Regions from separate parts of the Comamonas sp. Z3 genome, predicted to be linked through region 2. Evidence: riboswitches for the same ligand, from Rfam matches in the RefSeq annotation. Region 2 holds a riboswitch; the other holds the start of a gene.

Region 1 (9,280 bases), on a different contig from region 2:
CATGACCTGGTTGATGAGAGTACCGCTGCGCGCCATCAGAATGTCCACCGTGTTGGCAAGCACTCCACTACAGTGTGGAGCAATTGTGATTGATTGTGCCCCATGACTTGCCTGCAGAACCTCCAGACTCCCGCAAGGACAACGCACCCACTTTGCCGAAAGCGATGGGGCTGTCCGGCAGGAGCCGACTCAAGGCAGGCTCTGCACCTGTTCGTCACCCATAGATTGGCAGTGCGGGACGCCAGTCATTTGCCACGCCTGTGCCTGCCAGAAGATCACCGAACAATTGGTTCACGAGCCGGAGCAAAGACCTGCCTGATGCACAAGGCGCAGGCCCTGCACCGAATGCCAACAAAGCGCTCTCGACATTGGAAGTATCAAGCGTTGTCAACGCCATCCAACCGCTCTTTGCCGCCACCGGAAATCCACCTGCGAACGGCAGCCTTGAAGCAGTTGGCAGCGGTCAAGTCGCCCGCTGCGCTCCTCAGGTACCGACACCGCAAGCAGGCCATGCTAGTTCAGGCTGCGCAGTCACGGCAGCGGCCATACAGCGTGATTTCATGGCTGTCGACCAGAAATCCCGCTGGCGCCAAGCTCGCCAGATTGCCGGGGCAGGCATGCACATCGAACACCCGCTGGCAGACCGTGCATTGGAAATGATGATGGTGGCCGTGCCCTGCCACCTCATACATGGGGGTGCGCTCGGGCAGGTGCACCTCATGAAGGAATCCCTCTTCGGCCATCGCCTTGAGTGCCCGGTACACGGTTGCAATGCCGAGCCCGGGTAAGCTTGCCTGCGCCAACTCCAGCACCTCCTGTGGCGCAAGCGGCCTGTCGGCCTCTGCCATGGCCTGCTCAATGGCCGCGCGCTGCTTGGTGGATCGTTGCTTGGAGGTGTTCATCGTGGCGAGGCGGGGTCAATAGCGACAGGAGGCCGTATTGTGCCGTGGCTCGATCCTAGAGGTACTTGAGCCAGGTAATGTCGCGCCGGCGCTGCTTGAGTGCGGCAAACCAGCTTGCTGCGGGATACAGAGCCACGGCCAGCAGCGCTGCGATCACCCACAGCCAAAGCAGGCTGCTCAGTCCGAACAACTGTCCCTGGTTGGCCCCCCAGAACGCCACCGCCGCCAGGTACATGAACTTGAGCACGTACAGGTGCAGCACATAAAAGAACATGGGTGCGGCCCCCAAGGTGGCCAGCATTTGCAGCCCGGTGCGGCCTGCGGCGTTCTCGAAGGCGCATAGCAGCAGCAAGCCGATACCGAGCGTCAACATCAGGAACAACAGCGAGGGCGGATACTTGGTGACGTTGAACCAGGACATCAGTGTCTGCAGCGCATTCGTACCGGCCAGCCAGGGCGCATCACCATAGACATTGAGCGTGCGCAGCATCGCAAAGCCCAGCAGGGAGGCAATGCCTGCCATCAGCAGACAACGGCTGCGCTGCGCCGAATCACAGGCTTTGCCAAACCACGGACCGATGCCGTAGCCCAGAGCAATCACGCCGATCCAGGGCAGCAGAGGATAGGACGTGCGCAGTTGCACTCCAGCCAGCTCCAGCCAGCCACGGTCATGTAGGATCGCCCAGGGCATATGCATCACGTGGCCCGCAGGAAAATGCAGACCATCGAGCAGGTTGTGCCCCGCAATCAGCACCAGCCCCAGCAGCAGCAATGCCTTGCGTGGCAGCCATACCAGCACCGACAGGGCCAGCATGGAGAGACCGATCGCCCAGATCACCTGCAGAAAGATCTTGGCGGGAGGAAATTGGAAGGTCCAGGCAAAGTTGACGACCGTCACCTCCAGCAGCACCAAGAACAGGCCGCGCCGCCACAAAAAGCCGGATGCGGTGCGCGCCTGAGCAGCCCCGGCATGCCGGCTGGCATACAGATACGCCCCCAGGCCCGTCAAAAACACGAATACCGGCGCACACAAATGGGCCAGCATGCGCGGGAAAAACAGGCCGGGCGGAGTGTCAGCCACGACCATGGGGTCGGGAACCTGCAGATGCAGATAAAAGGTTTCACGGACATGGTCGAGCAACATGAACAGCATGACCAGACCACGCAGCGCATCGATCGATTGCAGACGGCCAGCACTTGCTGATGGAGAAGACAGAGAGGACAAGTTGTTGGCTTTATTGATATCGAATTATCAATATCATAACAATTCATACCCGGTGTCTGGCGCAGACATGCTCGATTTCACCTCCGCTTCCAATGCGCAGGTCGAGGACCCGGTCGACAGCCCGAGCCTTGGACAGCTCTCCCAAGCTTCACATGAGACGCTGCATATGAACGGTCTGCCATAGCGGGTCTTCTTCGCGCTCGATCACCGCAAAGCCCTGTCTTTGCCAGAACTCAAGAGCTCCCTGCAGGAATGGATGGGTGTGCAGATAAAGCACTTGCACCTGCTGGGCCAGAGCATGGTGCATCAGCACATCCAGCATCGCCTGCCCCACGCCTGAGCGCCGGAATTGCGGCGCGACAAACAGGCGCACGACCTCGACCACCTTCTGCGGTCCGAAATCCAGTTGCGCAAATCTGCCGTCATAGTCCCGGCAGGCAATCGTGGCCTGCACGCTTTGGTCAGCATCGAGAGCCGCCAGCATGCAGCCGCTGCCCGACAGATAGGTCTCTTCGAAATGGCGAAGATCCTCGGGAATTTCCAGTGAAGCGATGCGCCCTCCGAACATGGAAACACGTGCGCTTTGCAGAAAGCTGTGAACCTGATGCAATTCACGAACGCGCTGGATGGAAATGTCTTGCAAGCGGGGCATGGAGAGGCAATCCGAGCTCATTCGTCGTCTTGGCTTGGGACTGTTGCTACAAAATCAGCTACATTACCGCAACTTTGGTTTCACAAGAACATGCGTGCGCTGCGGCGAATGCATGAGGGAATCCAGTGGTCAGGCACCTTCGGGGCCGGCCCGTGAAATGGAACTGCCCCCGCAACTGTAGGCAATGAGCCAGCCATCACACAGCCACTGAACATCTGTTTGGGAAGGCGATGAGCCAGCGATGATTTGCCAGTCAGGAGACCTGCCAGAGCACCAACAATTCATTGCCGGCGGGGTGTCCGGGAAGTGAGCATTTCATCGCTCCGCTAACGTGCTGCCACTCAAGGCAAAGTTCAGGCGCGTGTCCTGCTATGTCTTCCAAGGTGCTTTTCGCCGCTTCTGGAAAGATATTCCGATGCTGCTTCGAAGCCTTGCCAGCACTGCCCTGCTCGCTACCGCATTTTCCGCTCATGCAACCGACTTTCCTGTGCAACTGCAAAACTGCGGCTACACCCTCACTCTCGACAAGGCGCCCACCTCGGTGGTCACCATAGGTCAGGCAGGCACTGAAATGCTTTATGCCCTCGGCCTGGGCGACAAGGTTGTCGGAACAGCGCTCTGGTTCAACCCGGTACAGCCCCGCTTCAAGGCTGTCAACGACAAGGTGCCACGCCTGTCCGACAACATTCCCAGCTTCGAGTCGGTCCTCGGCAAGCGCCCCGCCTTGGTGGTTTCGCAGTTTGAATGGATGGTGGGCAAGGATGGCGTGGTGGGCACGCGCGAGCAATTCCATGATCTGCGCATCGCCACCTATGCCATGCCTGCCGACTGCGAAGGCAAGAACAATCTTGTGGGATCGGACGGCACGCGTACTGCCAGCTACGACGTGAAAGCCCTGTACAAAGGCATTCGCCAGCTGGCCCAGGCTTTTGATGTCGAGGCCCGCGGCGAAAGCCTGGTCAAAGCGCTGAGCGATCGCCAGACCCAGGCCGTGGCCAAGGTCAAATCCTCCGGGCTCCAGAACCTGTCTGCCGCACTGTGGTTCTCCAGCGCAGACCTGGCCGCCGACCCCTATATGGCCGGCAAGAACGGCGTGGCCGGCTACATGATGCAAGCTCTGGGCTTGCGCAACGTCATCACATCCGCAGAGGAGTGGCCGACCGTGGGCTGGGAGACGATTGCCAGGGCCAATCCCTCGATTTTGATCGTTGCCCGCATGGACCGTCGCCGCTTCCCCGCAGACGACTACCAGAAAAAGCTGGACTTCCTCAAGAAGGATCCCGTCACCCAGCACATGGATGCCGTCAAGAACGGCCGCATCGTGATCGTCGACGCCGATGCCCTGCAGGGATCCATCCGCCAGGTGGACGGCATGGAGCAGATTGCCAATGCGGTGCTGACGATCGAAGGCCTCTCCAAATAAGCCAGGCATCAACGAAGTCCGCATGCCGGCGCACCTTGCCCCGGCCGCTGAGCCATGAATACCTACACGCCGAGCCTTTCCAGACCGCATCTACCGGCCGGCCGGTTGCTGCGCGCCGCCCTGCTCGGGGCCGCAGCAGCGGCCTTGCTGCTGCTGGCCGTCGTGTCCGGCATAGCGATTGGCGAGACCGATATCTCCGCCCGCATCGTATACGAGGTGCTCGCAAATCAAATGCTGGGCACCAGCTACGTCATAGACCCCATCAATGCGGGCATTGTCTGGAATTACCGCCTGAGCAGAGCCCTGGTCGCAGCCAGCTGCGGGGCCGGGCTGGCCGTCTGCGGCGTTGTTCTGCAGTCCCTGCTGCGCAATGCCTTGGCCGAGCCCTACCTGCTGGGCATTTCAGCAGGCGCTTCCACGGGGGCCGTGCTGGTTTCGGTCGCCGGCCTGGGTGCGGGCTTGGTATCGATGAGCACCGGGGCTTTCCTCGGAGCGGTTTGCGCATTTGCCCTGGTGGCCTTGCTGGCCCATGCCGCTGGCAATGGCGGCCTGCGTAACGGCGGGCAAATCGTGCTGGCCGGCATTGCCGGCTCGCAGCTGTTCAATGCGCTGACCTCGTTAATCATCACCAAGTCCGGCAGTGCCGAGCAGGCGCGCGGCATCATGTTCTGGCTGCTCGGCAACCTGAGCGGCGTGCGCTGGCCCGATACGGTTTTGACGGCATCGGTGACTATGGCAGGAGTGCTGGTGTGTCTGATGCATGCCCGCTCTCTGGACGCGTTCACCTTCGGCAGCGAATCGGCCGCCGCGCTGGGAGTGCCCGTGCGCCGCGTGCAGCTGACCCTGCTGCTGGCAGCTGCCTTGATGACAGCCGTCATGGTTTCCGTGGTCGGAGCGATTGGCTTCGTGGGCTTGGTGATTCCTCATGCGGCCCGTCTGCTGGTTGGCGTGCGCCATGGGCGCCTGATCCCGGCCAGCGCCTTGATCGGAGCCATCTTCCTGATTGCCGCCGATGTGGTTTCACGCACCCTGATCAACGGACAGGTTCTGCCCATTGGCGTCATCACCGCCCTGGTCGGCGCGCCGGTGTTTGCCGGCATTTTGCTCAGAGGCCGAAGAGGTCATGCATGACGCCTGACCCCCTCGCCAAGCCGGACATTGTCGCGCTTGAAGCATGCGATATCAGCTGGAAGGCGCGTGGCACAGCCATTGTCCAGCAGGTCTGCCTGCAAGTGCAGCCGGGTGAAATGCTGGGACTCATAGGGCCGAACGGCTCGGGTAAATCCAGCCTGCTGCGACTGCTATCCGGTGTGCTCAAGCCCAGCTCGGGCGAGGTGCTGCTGGGGGGACAGGCACTGCGGCGCCTGCCAAGGCGTGCCGTGGCGCGCCGGCTGGCCTTGGTGGCGCAGGACGCCGACACCCTCGATGCCATCACCGTGGCCGAGGCCGTGGAGCTCGGGCGAACGCCCTGGCTGTCCGCGTTGGCTCCTTTGTCGACCTCCGACCAGAACATCGTCAAAGATGCGCTGCGCGATGTCGGCCTGCTATCCAAGGCAGGCAGCCGCTGGAACACCTTGTCGGGCGGCGAGCGCCAGAGAGCACATATTGCACGGGCTCTGGCGCAACAGCCCCAGTTGATGCTGCTCGACGAACCCTGCAACCACCTCGATATCCACCAACAACTTTCGCTGATGCAGCTGATCCGGAAGCTTCCCATCACCAAGGTGATCGCGCTGCACGACCTCAACCAAGCCATGGCCTGCGACCGTCTGGCCGTCATGCATCAGGGCCGCCTGGTTCAGCTGGGCAAGCCCCTGGAGGTGCTGAGTCCGGATTTGCTGCAGCAAGTCTTTCAGGTTCAGGTGCGCGCCTTGCTGGATCCGGAAGACGGCAGCCACGTGCTGCGCTTTCAAGCGATGGCCAGTCACTAAAACCGAAAGTTCCCCATGCCTGCTCCCAGCGCCATCCGTATTGCCGCCTTGCTTGCCTGCAGTTTGTCAGGGCACTTCGCCACAGCAGAAACCATCGAAATCAAGATGCTCAACCGAGGTCCTCACGGAGCCATGGCGTACGAGCCCGAGTTCGTCAGGATCGCAGCAGGCGACAGCGTCAAATTCCTCGCGACCAGCAGCGGGCACGATGCGGTATCCATCGCGGGGATGGCGCCGGCAGGCGCGACGCTCTTCAGAGGCAAGACCAATCAGGAAATCACGGTCACCATGACCGCGCCAGGTCTTTACGGCGTCAAGTGCCAGCCCCACTATGCAATGGGCATGGTGATGCTGATCCAGGTCGGCGACAGCCCCTTGTCCCAGCTATCAGTACCGGATGACGTGCCTGAACAGGCGAGGCAGCGCTTCCAGGACATCGCTGCACGCGCCCAGACCGCAGCCCGAACATCCAGAGAGCCACACCATGGCCAATGAAATCCGGCCCATCGGGCCTGCAGCCGCCACTGAAAAGATCCATTCGATGAGAGTCCGTGTTTGTCGTCTTTGGGCACTGCGCACCGTCATGCTATGCGCCAGTGGTGGCGCTGTTGCCGGGGCACAAGATGACGCCAAAGGCTTTGTCGAGGGCGCTGCACTCCATATGCAAAACCGCATGCTGCTTGAACAGCTCGACTACCAGAAAGGAAGCAGCTTTCGTGCGGCCAGCGGACAAAGAGGTCAGACACTGGCCCGAGAATCGGCTTACGGCCTGATGCTCAATTACGAATCGGGCTACACGCAGGGCGTTCTCGGCCTGGGGCTCGATGCACATGCCTATGGCGCCGTCAATCTGGGGACACAGGCCGAGCATGCACGGGCAACGCCTCGCTACGTGGCCAAGGATGGGCAAGAGATTGCGGATAGCTTCGGTCGTGCCGGCGCTGCACTGAAAGCCCGAATCTCTTCCACGGAACTGAAAGTGGGCGAGATGCGGACCAAGACACCGATCTTCAGTTCGTCCGATACCCGATTGCTGCCTGAAAGCAATCGGGGCTGGCAAGTCATCAGCAGAGACATCCCCACACTCACGCTGCAGGCCGGGCGATTTACCGGCTGGGCCGACCGCAATGCGCGCAAGAACGGTGCCGACCTGCTGGGCAACTATTCGGGCGTAACCAGCGGCTCCTTCAGCTTTGTAGGCGCAGCATGGGACACTCCCGTTCCACATCTGACGCTGAGCAGCTACTACGGACAATACGCGGATAACTGGAACACCGCGTACCTGGGAAGTTTTTACAAGCTTCCTCTGTCAGACAAGCGTGCGCTGTCGTTCAACCTGAACCTCTATCGCAGCACCGATACCGGCAGGGCCAGGTCTGGCGAGATTGACACCACCACCTGGAGCCTGATGAGCAGCTACGTCGCAGGCGCTCACAGATTCGGCCTCGGCTACCAGAAGGTCAACGGCAACAATCCGTTTGACTATGTGAACCGCGGCTCCATCTGGTTGGAGAACGCCATGCAGCTGTCCGACTTCAACGGCCCGCGCGAAGCGTCCTGGCAACTCAAATACGATGTGGACCTGGGTTCCATCGCCACCCCGGGGTTGAGCGCGGGCGTTGCCTACACCAGAGGCTCCGGAATCGACAATAGCCGCCTCAATGCCGTGTATGCCAGCTACCTCGGCTATTCGGGAACCCAGGGCAAGCACTGGGAACGCGACCTTCTGCTCAGATACACGGTGCAGCATGGGGCGGCGAAGCATCTGAATTTGCAGCTGCGCTACGGCGTGCATCGCACCAACAAGGCCCAAGGCGAGGCCAATATGAATCAGCTTCGACTGCAGGCGGAATTGCCGCTCAAGATCCTGTAGACCTGGACAAGTCCGGCAATCCAGCGATTCGTTGGGACTGCGTTTTCGGGCCAGCAAAAAGCCCCGGCACTGGGGCCGAGGCTTTGGAATTGGCGCCAGGGGTCAAGCCATCTTTCAGTGCTACAACCAGAACCCAGCGCTACGCATCTTGCCTTTGAAATGTGACAGCCAGATGGCAAAAGTCTCAACCCGTTAGCGGCAACCTGCACAAGCCGCCCTCTTGCAGGGCACCCACAATATTGATCGCCGCCGGCCTGACTCTGGCTGTCTGGCCTTCTGCCGCGTTCCCGTCTGTGGTCCTCTCTCTTGCCGGCCTGCATGCCTTGGTCTCGGCGTTCATGGCCGACTCTTTGGCCGCCGCTTCCTCAACCCTTAGTCCTCGACGTCAAAGGGTTATTTGTGAACGATTCTCAATTGCGTTTATGATTAATCCCATGGTGCAGCAAATCGCTGTACCGCCTCTTCATCGTGGGGCGCTGACAAGCAGGGGCTTGCAGCGTTTTAGCTAGCCAGCGGCCCTCTCCTATTAGCCAAGCCTTTTTTCCACGATCGAGCCTCTCAGCTCTGCAGCAAGCGCTGCTGCGGCCTTGCAGTCCTTGCATGACAACTTCCACCTGGATGCCAAGAGCGCTTTAACCTCCACACCATCACCCTGCGCAGCCTATCAGCCGCGCGATGCGCAAGGGCCGGCCACCCGGCGACCATCTCTGCCAGCACCGCGACTCATTACGATTTGCGCATAAAAGAGCAATGCTTTATAATATCTGCGTTGCTGCGCGGCACTTGCCCTGCGCAGCATCTCTCAGGCAGATCTCACGTTGCCCACGCTCGGCTACATACAGCCGGAGCATTCCCTGGCAAGAAGCATGAGCCACCCGCAAGCGGGCTGGCTTATTTGATCCCGACTCGTCAGAGCCGGATTCCTTCATTTTTCATTGGACGGCATGCCCTGCCCAGGGTTGGTGCCGCCCGTTGACTCGATATGCACACAGAACAAATCACAGAGCGTGTCGGCAACTACATTGTGACTGCCCTCACCCAAATGACTCACTCCGGCAAGGTTGCTGCAGCGGTTTCCATCCGTCGCGGAACCTATGACCGGATTTTCAGATTTATCCGCCAGTTCGACACCCCGGACATGGCCAGCAAATATGCACTCGCCGAAGGGCGCAGTATGGTGCTGGACAACCAGTTGAACTGACCTTTTTGTTGAAAGGAAATGTTTTGGCCAAAGAAGAATTGATTGAAATGCAAGGCAGAGTGGACGAAGTTTT
Region 2 (9,280 bases):
CACTGGCCATGGCGAACACGCCCGGGTCGCCCGACGAGAGCATCAGCACCTTGCGGCCCTGGGCTGCAAGATTCAAGGCGTTGCGCGCACGCTCCAGCTCCTCACGGTTGTCGCTGGCATGCAGTTGCAGGTGCTCCAGGCCCTGCAGCCGCGCTACGTAAGGAAAGTAGCCGAATGCATCGCTGGCGCTGGCAATGCTGTCGCGTACCTGCTGCGTCAGCAAGGCATCATCGCCCGGGCCCAGGCCCAGCACCAAGAGTTGTGGAGTCATTGAGGTCTTGCTCATGGCGGCGCGATCACATGTCATTGGCCGGGCGGCGGCCCTGGCCGTGCACGACGATGATGGCGAAGTAAGGGCAGCGATCGGGCGCATCGCGCAGCGGCATGACCTGCTGATCGCTCATGGTGCCGTTGATGACCAGCCAGGCACGGTCCAGCTTGCCTTGTTCGTCCAGCAGCCCACGGATGCGTCCCAGATGCCGTCCCACTTTCATGATGACCAGCGCGTCCGAGCGCGCCATATGCTCGCGCAGCGGCGTATCGGGCAAGGTCGCGGGCAGCACGCTCATCACATCGTCACCCCAGGTCATGGGAATGCCGGTGGCATGCCAGCAGCCCACCATGCCGGGGATGCCGGGCAGCACTTCCACGGTCACCTGTTCAGCTTGGCGCAGACGCACATAGAGGTGCATGAAGGAGCCGTAGAAGAACGGATCGCCTTCGCAGAGCACGATCACATCCTCGCTGCGCGTGAGCTGCGTCAGCCGGACCTGCCAGTCCTGATAGAAACTGGACAACTGGGCGATATAGCGCGGGTCGTCGTGCGGAATTTCCGTGGTCAGCGGGTACTCCATCGGGTACTCCGTGACCTCGGCATGCAGCAGGCCGTTGACCAGTTGCCGTGCCTTGCCCGGGTGACCGCGCTTGCGGAAGTAGGCCACATGACGGGCGTTTCTCAGCAGGCGGTCGGCCTTCACGCTCATCATGTCGGGATCGCCGGGGCCCAGTCCCACGCAGAAGATTTTTCCGTGATTCATGGTGACTCTTCCTACTCCACCGTGGTTGCCAGCGCGTTGATGGCGGCAACCGTGATGGCGGAGCCGCCGAGGCGCCCTTGCACGATGGCAAACGGAATCTGTCCCCACTCGCGCAGCGCGTCCTTGGACTCCGCCGCTCCCACAAAGCCGACCGGGCAGCCGACGATGGCGGCCGGGCGCGGGCAGTGCGGGTCCTGCAGCATATGGAGCAGATGAAACAGGGCCGTCGGCGCATTGCCGATGGCGACTACGGCGCCGTCCAGATGCTCGCGCCACAGCTCCAGTGCTGCGGCGCTGCGGGTGTTGCCCATATCGGCGGCCAGCGCTGGCACACGCGGGTCCTGCAGGGTGCAGATGATGGGGTTTTGGGCCGACAGGCGCTTGCGCGTGATGCCCTCGCTGACCATGCGTGCATCGCAGAGTACGGGTGCTCCGCGCTGCAGCGCGGCTTCCGCGGCTGCGGCAAAGGTCGGGGAGAAATGGATGTGCGCGGCCAGCTCCACCATGCCGGCTGCGTGAATCATGCGGCAGGCGACCCGCTCTTCCACGGGGTTGAAGCGCTTGAGATCGGCCTCGCGGCGGATGATGCTGAACGATTGCCGGTAAATCTCTTCACCGCACTTTTCATAGTTGTAGGTCATTGAGTTGTTGCTGTATATCGTGTGGATCGGAGTCCAGAGGCCGATAGGGAATGGAGGCCCGGGCCGATGGCTGTGCTTCGGCGGGGCTGGCGTGCAGCCATATCTGGCCCGCTGCGTCCTGGCTGGCAAACACCACATTTGTCGCATCGGCAGGCAGGGCACAGAGCTTGGCGCAGCCGCTGATATGAAGATGCCGGTCCGCCGCCTGTGAGCTGGCGAACCGCAGGGCCATGGACTGGGCCGGGATATGGGCCTGAGGGCAGTTGGGGGCGCCGGTGCAGGCCGAGACCCGCAGGCGCACATCGGTGGACTGGCGGATCCAGTCCCAGGAATCAAGCCGGGCAGGCAGTGAATCCAGATGCTTGTTCGGCAGCAGCAAGGATCTCCAGGGCGTGACCCGGATCTCCGCCTGTTCGGGCATCGGAGCCGCAAGCTTCTGTATGGCCCATGCGTCCAGGCGCCCCAGCGGGGCGCCCAGCAGCAGGCCGTGAGGGTTGAGTGCTCCGGGCCGCAACGGCTTGGCAGTGGTCTTGTCCTGAGTGCGGGGCTCAAGGTGATGACTGGCCCTGGCGAGCCCGCAGGCCTGAAGGTCAATGGGCTTTGCAAGGGCGCGCAATCGGCCTGCCGCCTGCGCGCTGCGCTCACGGGCAAACCACAGTGCAATCCGTACGGCGGCCTGGACGGCTGCCGGTGCGCTCTCAAAACCGTACCAGTCTGCCGATTGGCCCAGCGCAAGCCCATAGCGCCCATCGGCGCAGGGCCATAGCTGAAGGTCGGAGCTCAGGCTTTGGAGATGGCACTGCGGGTCGTCGACCAGCATGTCGAATTTGCCGGGCAGGGCAGACATGTCCTGCTGTTGCAGGGTCAGGGGACTTAGATCCCGCGCCACTGCCACGGAAAGGGCCAGAGCCAGTGCGTGGGTGCGATCTCCTCTGGCGTAGAACGGCGTGCAGTGCACGGCAGGCGCCAGATCTGCCTGTTCATCAGCAGGAGCCAGTCTGGAGACAACGAGCGCCGCGCGCAGGGCAGGCAGCGCCGATTCGCGCACGCCGCGCAATTGCAGATTGCCGAGGCGCGTCAGCTCGATCTGGCCTGAGGCGTGGGTTCGTGCGAGCTCGGCCAATACCAGCCATTGAGCGGCGCTGAGAGACGCGCAGCGAGGGCGCACGCGAACGATCCAGCCGTCCTGTGCCTGCATGGGCTTCCAGGTGCTGGGGCACCAGCCGCGAATCTGGATGGGCTCAGGGCTGGACAAGCGCTGCTCCAGGCGAGGCGGCCAGGGCACGGCCGGCCCACTGGGACAAATCTGACTGGCAAATTCCATGCAACATAGGTCATCCACGGTCGGTTTGGCCGATACCCGGGCCAGACAAAGGAAATGTGCAGAGGGAAATGAAGAGGTGATGAGCCGCACGCAGGCGTCGGCATATCACAAGCCACATGCAATCCCGCTGCGCCTTGTACACATCAGGCCGGTCTCCGGACTTACAGAGCCCACCTGAGGGTGGCATGTCGATGCGCCTTCCCGCTTTCGCAGTGGCGGCCATGGCCGTGGGCCAGAGCGTGCATCGCCATATCTCTGATTACCGTTGCGGGTGCAGTGCAGGATTGATGGAGATTCCATTCACCTGCTTCTCGTTTCACCTCCGCGCGCAGAGCACGCCATGAGGCACCTGTGGTGGCGCGATCTTACGCGATAAACCTGGTGCACACGGCCCAATTCATCGGCCTGGTGGCAGCTTTCCTGCCGCCTGTGCGGCTACCAGGTATCGATAAGACGAGCAGGCGGAGCGGCGTGATGTCTTGTCAGATGATTATCAAAGTAGATAGCTACTGGCGCTTTTCTGCTAAGCGATAGAGGTCTTTTTCAGGTGAATTCCAGCGGTAGCCGAAGGGTGTTCGGCCAGACCTTTGCCAGTCGCTCGGCACCGCCAAACCGACGTGTGCTCTGGCCCGCAGCGTTTTCACAGTCCACCAGAATCTGTGCCACGGCAGGTACGGGGCCGCGCTCCAGCTGCAGCACATCGGGGCTGCGGAAGTCGCTGAGCAGCCACAGGCAGGATGGTTGCCGGGAGTATCTGGCCGCCATCTGCCAGCCTGACTCCAGGGCCTGGGCCAGCGGTGTGCCGCCACCGCCGCGTAGCGGCTCGATCAGTTCGGCATTCCAGCGTGGCGCCCGCGTGGGCTCCAGCAGCCAGTGCAGGCGGCCTGCGCCGAAGCACAGCAGGGCCACGGCTTCGCGCTGCAGATAGGCCCGGCGCAGCCACTGCAGCAGCAGGCCCTTGGCCTGGGCAAACGCGCCGCTCTCCACCATCGAGGCCGAGCAGTCCAGCAGGAACAGGTGTTGCCTGCGCACCGTTCCCTCGGGCTGGTGCCAGCGCAGATGGGCGGGTGCCAGTGGCAGCCCCTGGCGCTGGCGCAGGGTGGCAGTCCAGTCAATCGATGCCCCTGGCATCTTGTGGACGCTGGATACGGCATGGCTGGCCAGGGCCAGACCTTGGTTGGCGGAGCCGACTTGCCCCCGGCCGGCGCTCAGCGCAGCAGACCGGAGGCCCGGGCTTTTTTTGCGGCCAGGGCCTCCAGGGCTGCCTGTGCCATGGCGTCGGCCTGTTGAGGCTCGAAGACGACGCTGCTCACGGCTTGAGCCTGACCCCAGCCGGCAGGCGGCTGTTCGAGGCCCGGGCCGGCGTCTTGAGGCAAGGAGCCGGTGGCGCCGGGCTCGCGGGAGGCCGTTGAAGGGGATGCTGACGCCTGGATACCAGGCTCTGTGCGGTCTTTGCGATCCGTGCTGGATGGCGCAGCGGGCACGGCCGAAGCTGTGCCTGCGGGAGTCTGCTGGGGCTGACTGGCGCTGCCCGGGTCTGGCTGGGCAGCACGATGCTGCAGTACCAGTGGCGCGACTTCGGCCACATGGGCTGGCGTGATGCTGTGACTGCCTTGCCAGGCTGCCAGGGCGCGCGCAGCGCGCAGCATGACCAGATCGGCACGCAGTCCGTCCACCTGGGCGGCTATGCATTGCAGGGCCACGGCCTCGTGGACGGCATCGCTCCAGGCCAGCTCCGAGGCATTGCGGCAACGGCTGCGGGCCTGCGCCAGCCGCTGGCGGATCTCCTGCTGGCGGGCCGCATGGGATTGCACAAAGCCCTGGGGGTCCAGGTCAAAGCGCAGCCTTGCCTTGACGATGCTGCTGCGCAGCTGCGGGTCCTGGGGATTGTCCAATTGCACACAAAGGCCCAGGCGGTCCAGCAACTGCGGGCGCAGCATGCCTTCCTCGGGGTTCATGGTGCCGACCAGCACAAAGCGTGCAGCATGGCTGTGCGAGATCCCGTCGCGCTCTATGCGATTGATGCCGGAGGCTGCCACATCAAGCAGCACATCGACGATGGCATCGGGCAGCAGATTGATCTCATCGACATAGAGAACCCCTTCGTGCGCCTTGGCGATCAGGCCCGGAGCAAAAGCCACTTCATGGCCCGCCAGAGCCTTGGACAGGTCCAGACTGCCGGTCACATGCTCGATGGAGGCGCCTAGCGGCAGGGTGACGAAAGGTGCAGGTGCCAGCAGATCCGCCAGCGCACGTGCTGCCGTGGACTTTGCCGTGCCGCGCGGGCCCCGGATGAGCACGCCGCCCAGCTGTGGCTCGATCGCGGCCAGCAGCAGAGCCTGCACGAGTGCGGGCTGTCCCTGTATGGCAGACAAGGGAAAGACCCTCTGAGCGGCTTCGCCACTTCCTCCCTGCGGGGGGAGGAGGCCTTCGCTGCGAGGCGCTGCGGCCGGCTTAGGCTCTTGCCTGGCGCCCCTGGCTTGGTGCAGGCCGGTTTCACAGGAATTGAACTCTTTCATTGGGAAACCTGTCCTTCCATGAATTCTTCGTGCTCCAGCATCTGGGCCAGCAGGCTCTGGCGATGCTCGCCGGGCTGCTCCCACATGCCGCGGTCTATGGCTTCCAGCAGGCGCGAGACGATATCGCCCAGCGCCTGTGGATTGTGCTGGCGCAGAAACTGGCGCACGCTCTCATCTTCCACATAGGCCTGGGTGACCATGGCGTAATGCTGGTCCGAGACCAGCGCGGTGGTAGCATCGAAGCCGAACAGATAGTCCACCGTGGCCGCCATCTCGAAGCCGCCCTTGTAGCCGTGGCGCATGGCGCCCGCAATCCACTTGGGATTGGTGACGCGGGCGCGTACCACGCGGCCGATTTCCTCAGCCAGGGAGCGAATCCTGGCAGACTGAGGATTGCCATGGTCGCCATGATAGACGGCAGGGTCGCTGCCGCCCAGGTGCCGCACGGCCGCCACCATGCCGCCCTGATGCTGGTAGTACTCGCTGGAGTCCAGCAGGTCATGCTCGCGGCTGTCCTGGTTCTGCAGCACCACGTCCAACGCCTGCAGACGCCGCTCCAGCGCGGCGCGGGCTGGCACGCCATCGGCCTGCTGGCCGTAGGCATAGGCACCCCAGTGCAGGTAGTGGCGTGCAAAGTCGCCCGCATCGGTCCACTGGCCGCTACGCAGCATCTCGTGCATGCTGGCGCCGTAGCTGCCTGTGGGCGCTCCGAAAACGCGCCACAGCGCCTGTTCGCGGGCCGCGTCGGTGCTCAGGCCCTGGTCAATGGCGGTTTGCGTGTCACGCAGCATGCGGGCGCGGATAGGGTTGTCCTCGGCGTCCTCATCCAGCTCGGCCACGGCACGTACCGCGGCATCGAACATCTGCACCACGTTGGGAAAGGCATCGCGGAAGAAGCCGCTGATGCGCAGCGTCACGTCAACGCGCGGGCGACGCAGCCCAACGGCAGGAATGACTTCAAAGTCGGTCACGCGCTGGCTGCCGGCCGCCCATTTGGGACGCACCCCGATCAGGGCAAAGGCCTGGGCGATATCGTCACCGCCGGTACGCATGGTGGCTGTTCCCCAGACGGAAAGACCGATGGCTTGCGGATATTCGCCATGCTCCTGTAAATAACGCTCCAGCAGGCGCTGAGCGGACTGCTGCCCCAGCGCCCAGGCAGTCTGGGTGGGGATGGCGCGGGTGTCCACGGTGTAGAAGTTGCGACCCGTGGGCAAGGTGTCGCAGCGCCCGCGCGAGGGTGAGCCGCTCGGGCCCGGCGGCACAAAGCGTCCTTGCAGTGCGCGCGAGAACTGCAATAGCTCCTGAGGGCCGCAGGCGTCCAGTGACGGTGCAATCTGCTGCTCTATGCGCGTCAGCACTTGTCGTGTGTGCGGCCAGTCGCGGGCCTGCTCGGGCCGGGCAATGACCTGCAGGGCCAGCAGCTCGAGCCGTTCGCGCGTGTCGCCGCCATGGCGCCAGGCACCGGCATCCTGCTGCTGCAGCGCGGCCGGACGCGGGCCGTTCCAGGGCGCGGCGGCATCCATGTCCAGCGGGTTCCAGTCCATGGCCGGCAGCAGGTCGGCGGCCAGTGCGTTGAGCAGGCCCTGCTCGTTGCCACCACTGCCCGGATAGCGCGCCAGAGACAGCAGGGTGGATTCGCGCAGCTGGCCCTGGGGCGAGCGGCCGAAGATATGCAGACCGTCGCGGATCTGGGTTTCCTTGAGTTCGCACAGATAGGCGTCGATGCGTTCCAGCAGTTGCTCGTCGGCATCGGGCTGCGCACCTGCCGCTTCGAGGCCAAGTTCGCGCAGCAGATCCTGCTGCCTGGCGCAGTCCAGAATCTGCTTGCGCAGCATGCCGGAGCGACGCAGATCGACCAGCAGGGCTTCGTAGTATTCGTCCACCAGGCGTTCCAGCTCCTGCATGGGACCGTGGTTTTCGGCGCGCGTGAGCGGCGGCATCAGATGGTCGATGATGACAGCCTGGCTGCGGCGCTTGGCCTGCGCCCCTTCGCCCGGGTCGTTGACGATGAAGGGGTAGACATGCGGCAGCGGGCCGAGAATGGCATCGGGCCAGCATTGCTGGGACAGCGCCAGGCTCTTGCCCGGCAGCCATTCCAGATTGCCATGCTTGCCTACATGGACCATGGCGTCCACGCCGAACACATCGCGCAGCCAGAAGTAGAACGCCAGATAGTGATGGGGCGGCACCAGCTCGGCGTCGTGGTAGCTCGCGTAGTCATTGCGTCCATCGAGAGAACGTGCGGGCTGTATGCCGACAAAGACATGGCCCAGCTGCAGGCCCGCAATCATGAACCAGCCATCGCGCAGCATGGGGTCCTGCTCGGGCGCACCCCAGCGCTCGGCTATGGCCTGGGCCATATCGCCGGGCAGCTTTGCCAGGCGCTGTTGATAGGCCTGCAGCGAATAGCCCTGGCTTGCGGAACGCAGAGGCCATTTTTTCGGGTCATTGGCAATGCCCTGCTGCAGCAGGCCCATCAGAGCCAGACCGGAGTCAGGCCGCGCAGCAGCATCCCCCAGCTGCCAGCCGTCACGTGCCAGCTGATCCAGCAGGGCGATGACGGATTCCGGCGTATCGAGGCCCACGCCACTGCCCATCCGTGCCTCGCTGCCCGGGTAGTTGGCCAGTATCAGCGCGGCTTTCTTCTGCGCTGCGGGCTTGCTGCGCAGCCGACACCAGCGCCAGGCCAGGTCGGCAATCCAGGCAATGCGGTCGGGCTCGGCCTGGTAGCTGATCACATCGGCTTGCGTCAGCTCGCAGCGATGGGCCAGGCCCTTGAAGCTCATGGCGCGCGTCATGATGCGGCCGTCCATCTCGGGCAGCACTACCTGCATGGCAATGTCGCGCGGGCGCAGGCCTTGGCTGTCAGCCAGCCAGTCCTCGCGGTTGCTGCCGCTGGCGATGACCTGCAGCACGGGAATGTCGCCCGCAAGCGCATCGGCCGCCTCGCCGGTGCGCGCATGTTCTCCGAGGGCCGCAAACGCCGTGGTGTTGAGAATGATCTGCACCTGGTGGGTGAGGCACAGGGAGCGCAGCGTCTGCAGGCACAGCCCGTCCTTGAGCGACTCCAGGGCCAGCGGCAGCGGGTTCAGGCCGCGTGCGAGCAGGGCGTCAGCCATGAGGTCGAAGGCCTCTGTATTGGCCGCCAGCAGATGCGAGCGGTAGAACACCAGCATCGCCACGGGGGCGCCCGGGGTCCAGCGCGCCTGCAGATCGTCCAGGCCCGGAAGGTGCCCGGCATCGTCGGCCAGCCAGCTTTGTGGCACATGCACGGCCACGGGGGGCAGCACCCGCACGGGCGCTCCCTCACGGCCCTGGTTCAGGCCCCAGGCTGCCGCCATACGCAGGAACTCGCGCGCATTGCCAAGGCCGCCGGCGCGCAGATATTGCCACAGCGCACGGCTTTGCTCGGGCTCCAGCGTGCCCTTGGCCAGCAGTTCGGGATCTTCCTGGTTGTCGCCAGAGAACATGGCCAGCTTCTGGCCCTTGCGGCGCGCCAGCTTTTGCAGCTGCTCCAGGCCGTAGGGCCAGGTGGATTCGGCTCCCAGATGGTCGACGATGACCAGTCTTGCATGCTGCAGCACCTCGTCGATATACAGATCGAGCGAGGCGCTCTGGCGCAGATGCAGCAGATTGGCGAGCCGCAGCGTGGGGACATCGGCTTCGGCTTGCTGCCACATCCGGTAGGCATCGGCCAGCAGCGACAGCGTGGTGTCGGCGGAACTGAGCACCACCATGTCGGCAGGCGTCTGGTCC

The links. Region 2 has a riboswitch for cobalamin ahead of FSY59_RS04305 (nitrite reductase). Riboswitches for the same ligand answer to the same signal wherever they lie in the genome.
Region 1: linked by a shared signal. The riboswitch ahead of FSY59_RS26835 (ABC transporter substrate-binding protein) and the one ahead of FSY59_RS04305 (nitrite reductase) in region 2 are both predicted to bind cobalamin.

Annotation. Positions count from the first base shown of each region.
Region 1 is NZ_VOQU01000013.1:10,053-19,332, reverse strand. Features, by position in the region: gene FSY59_RS26855 (PLP-dependent aminotransferase family protein) at 1-36, opposite strand, end outside; gene FSY59_RS26850 (Fur family transcriptional regulator) at 519-902, opposite strand; gene FSY59_RS26845 (DUF1624 domain-containing protein) at 958-2,127, opposite strand; gene FSY59_RS26840 (GNAT family N-acetyltransferase) at 2,276-2,779, opposite strand; cobalamin riboswitch at 2,838-3,064, shown strand; gene FSY59_RS26835 (ABC transporter substrate-binding protein) at 3,267-4,202, shown strand; gene FSY59_RS26830 (iron ABC transporter permease) at 4,257-5,333, shown strand; gene FSY59_RS26825 (ABC transporter ATP-binding protein) at 5,330-6,133, shown strand; gene FSY59_RS26820 (pseudoazurin) at 6,149-6,628, shown strand; gene FSY59_RS26815 (OprD family outer membrane porin) at 6,618-8,006, shown strand; gene FSY59_RS26810 (hypothetical protein) at 8,989-9,207, shown strand; gene infA (translation initiation factor IF-1) at 9,231-9,280, shown strand, end outside.
Region 2 is NZ_VOQU01000001.1:911,880-921,159, forward strand. Features, by position in the region: gene cobJ (precorrin-3B C(17)-methyltransferase) at 1-271, opposite strand, end outside; gene cobI (precorrin-2 C(20)-methyltransferase) at 297-1,037, opposite strand; gene FSY59_RS04300 (precorrin-8X methylmutase) at 1,049-1,678, opposite strand; gene FSY59_RS04305 (nitrite reductase) at 1,662-2,933, opposite strand; cobalamin riboswitch at 3,131-3,370, opposite strand; gene FSY59_RS04310 (VWA domain-containing protein) at 3,546-4,133, opposite strand; gene FSY59_RS04315 (ATP-binding protein) at 4,211-5,521, opposite strand; gene cobN (cobaltochelatase subunit CobN) at 5,518-9,280, opposite strand, start outside.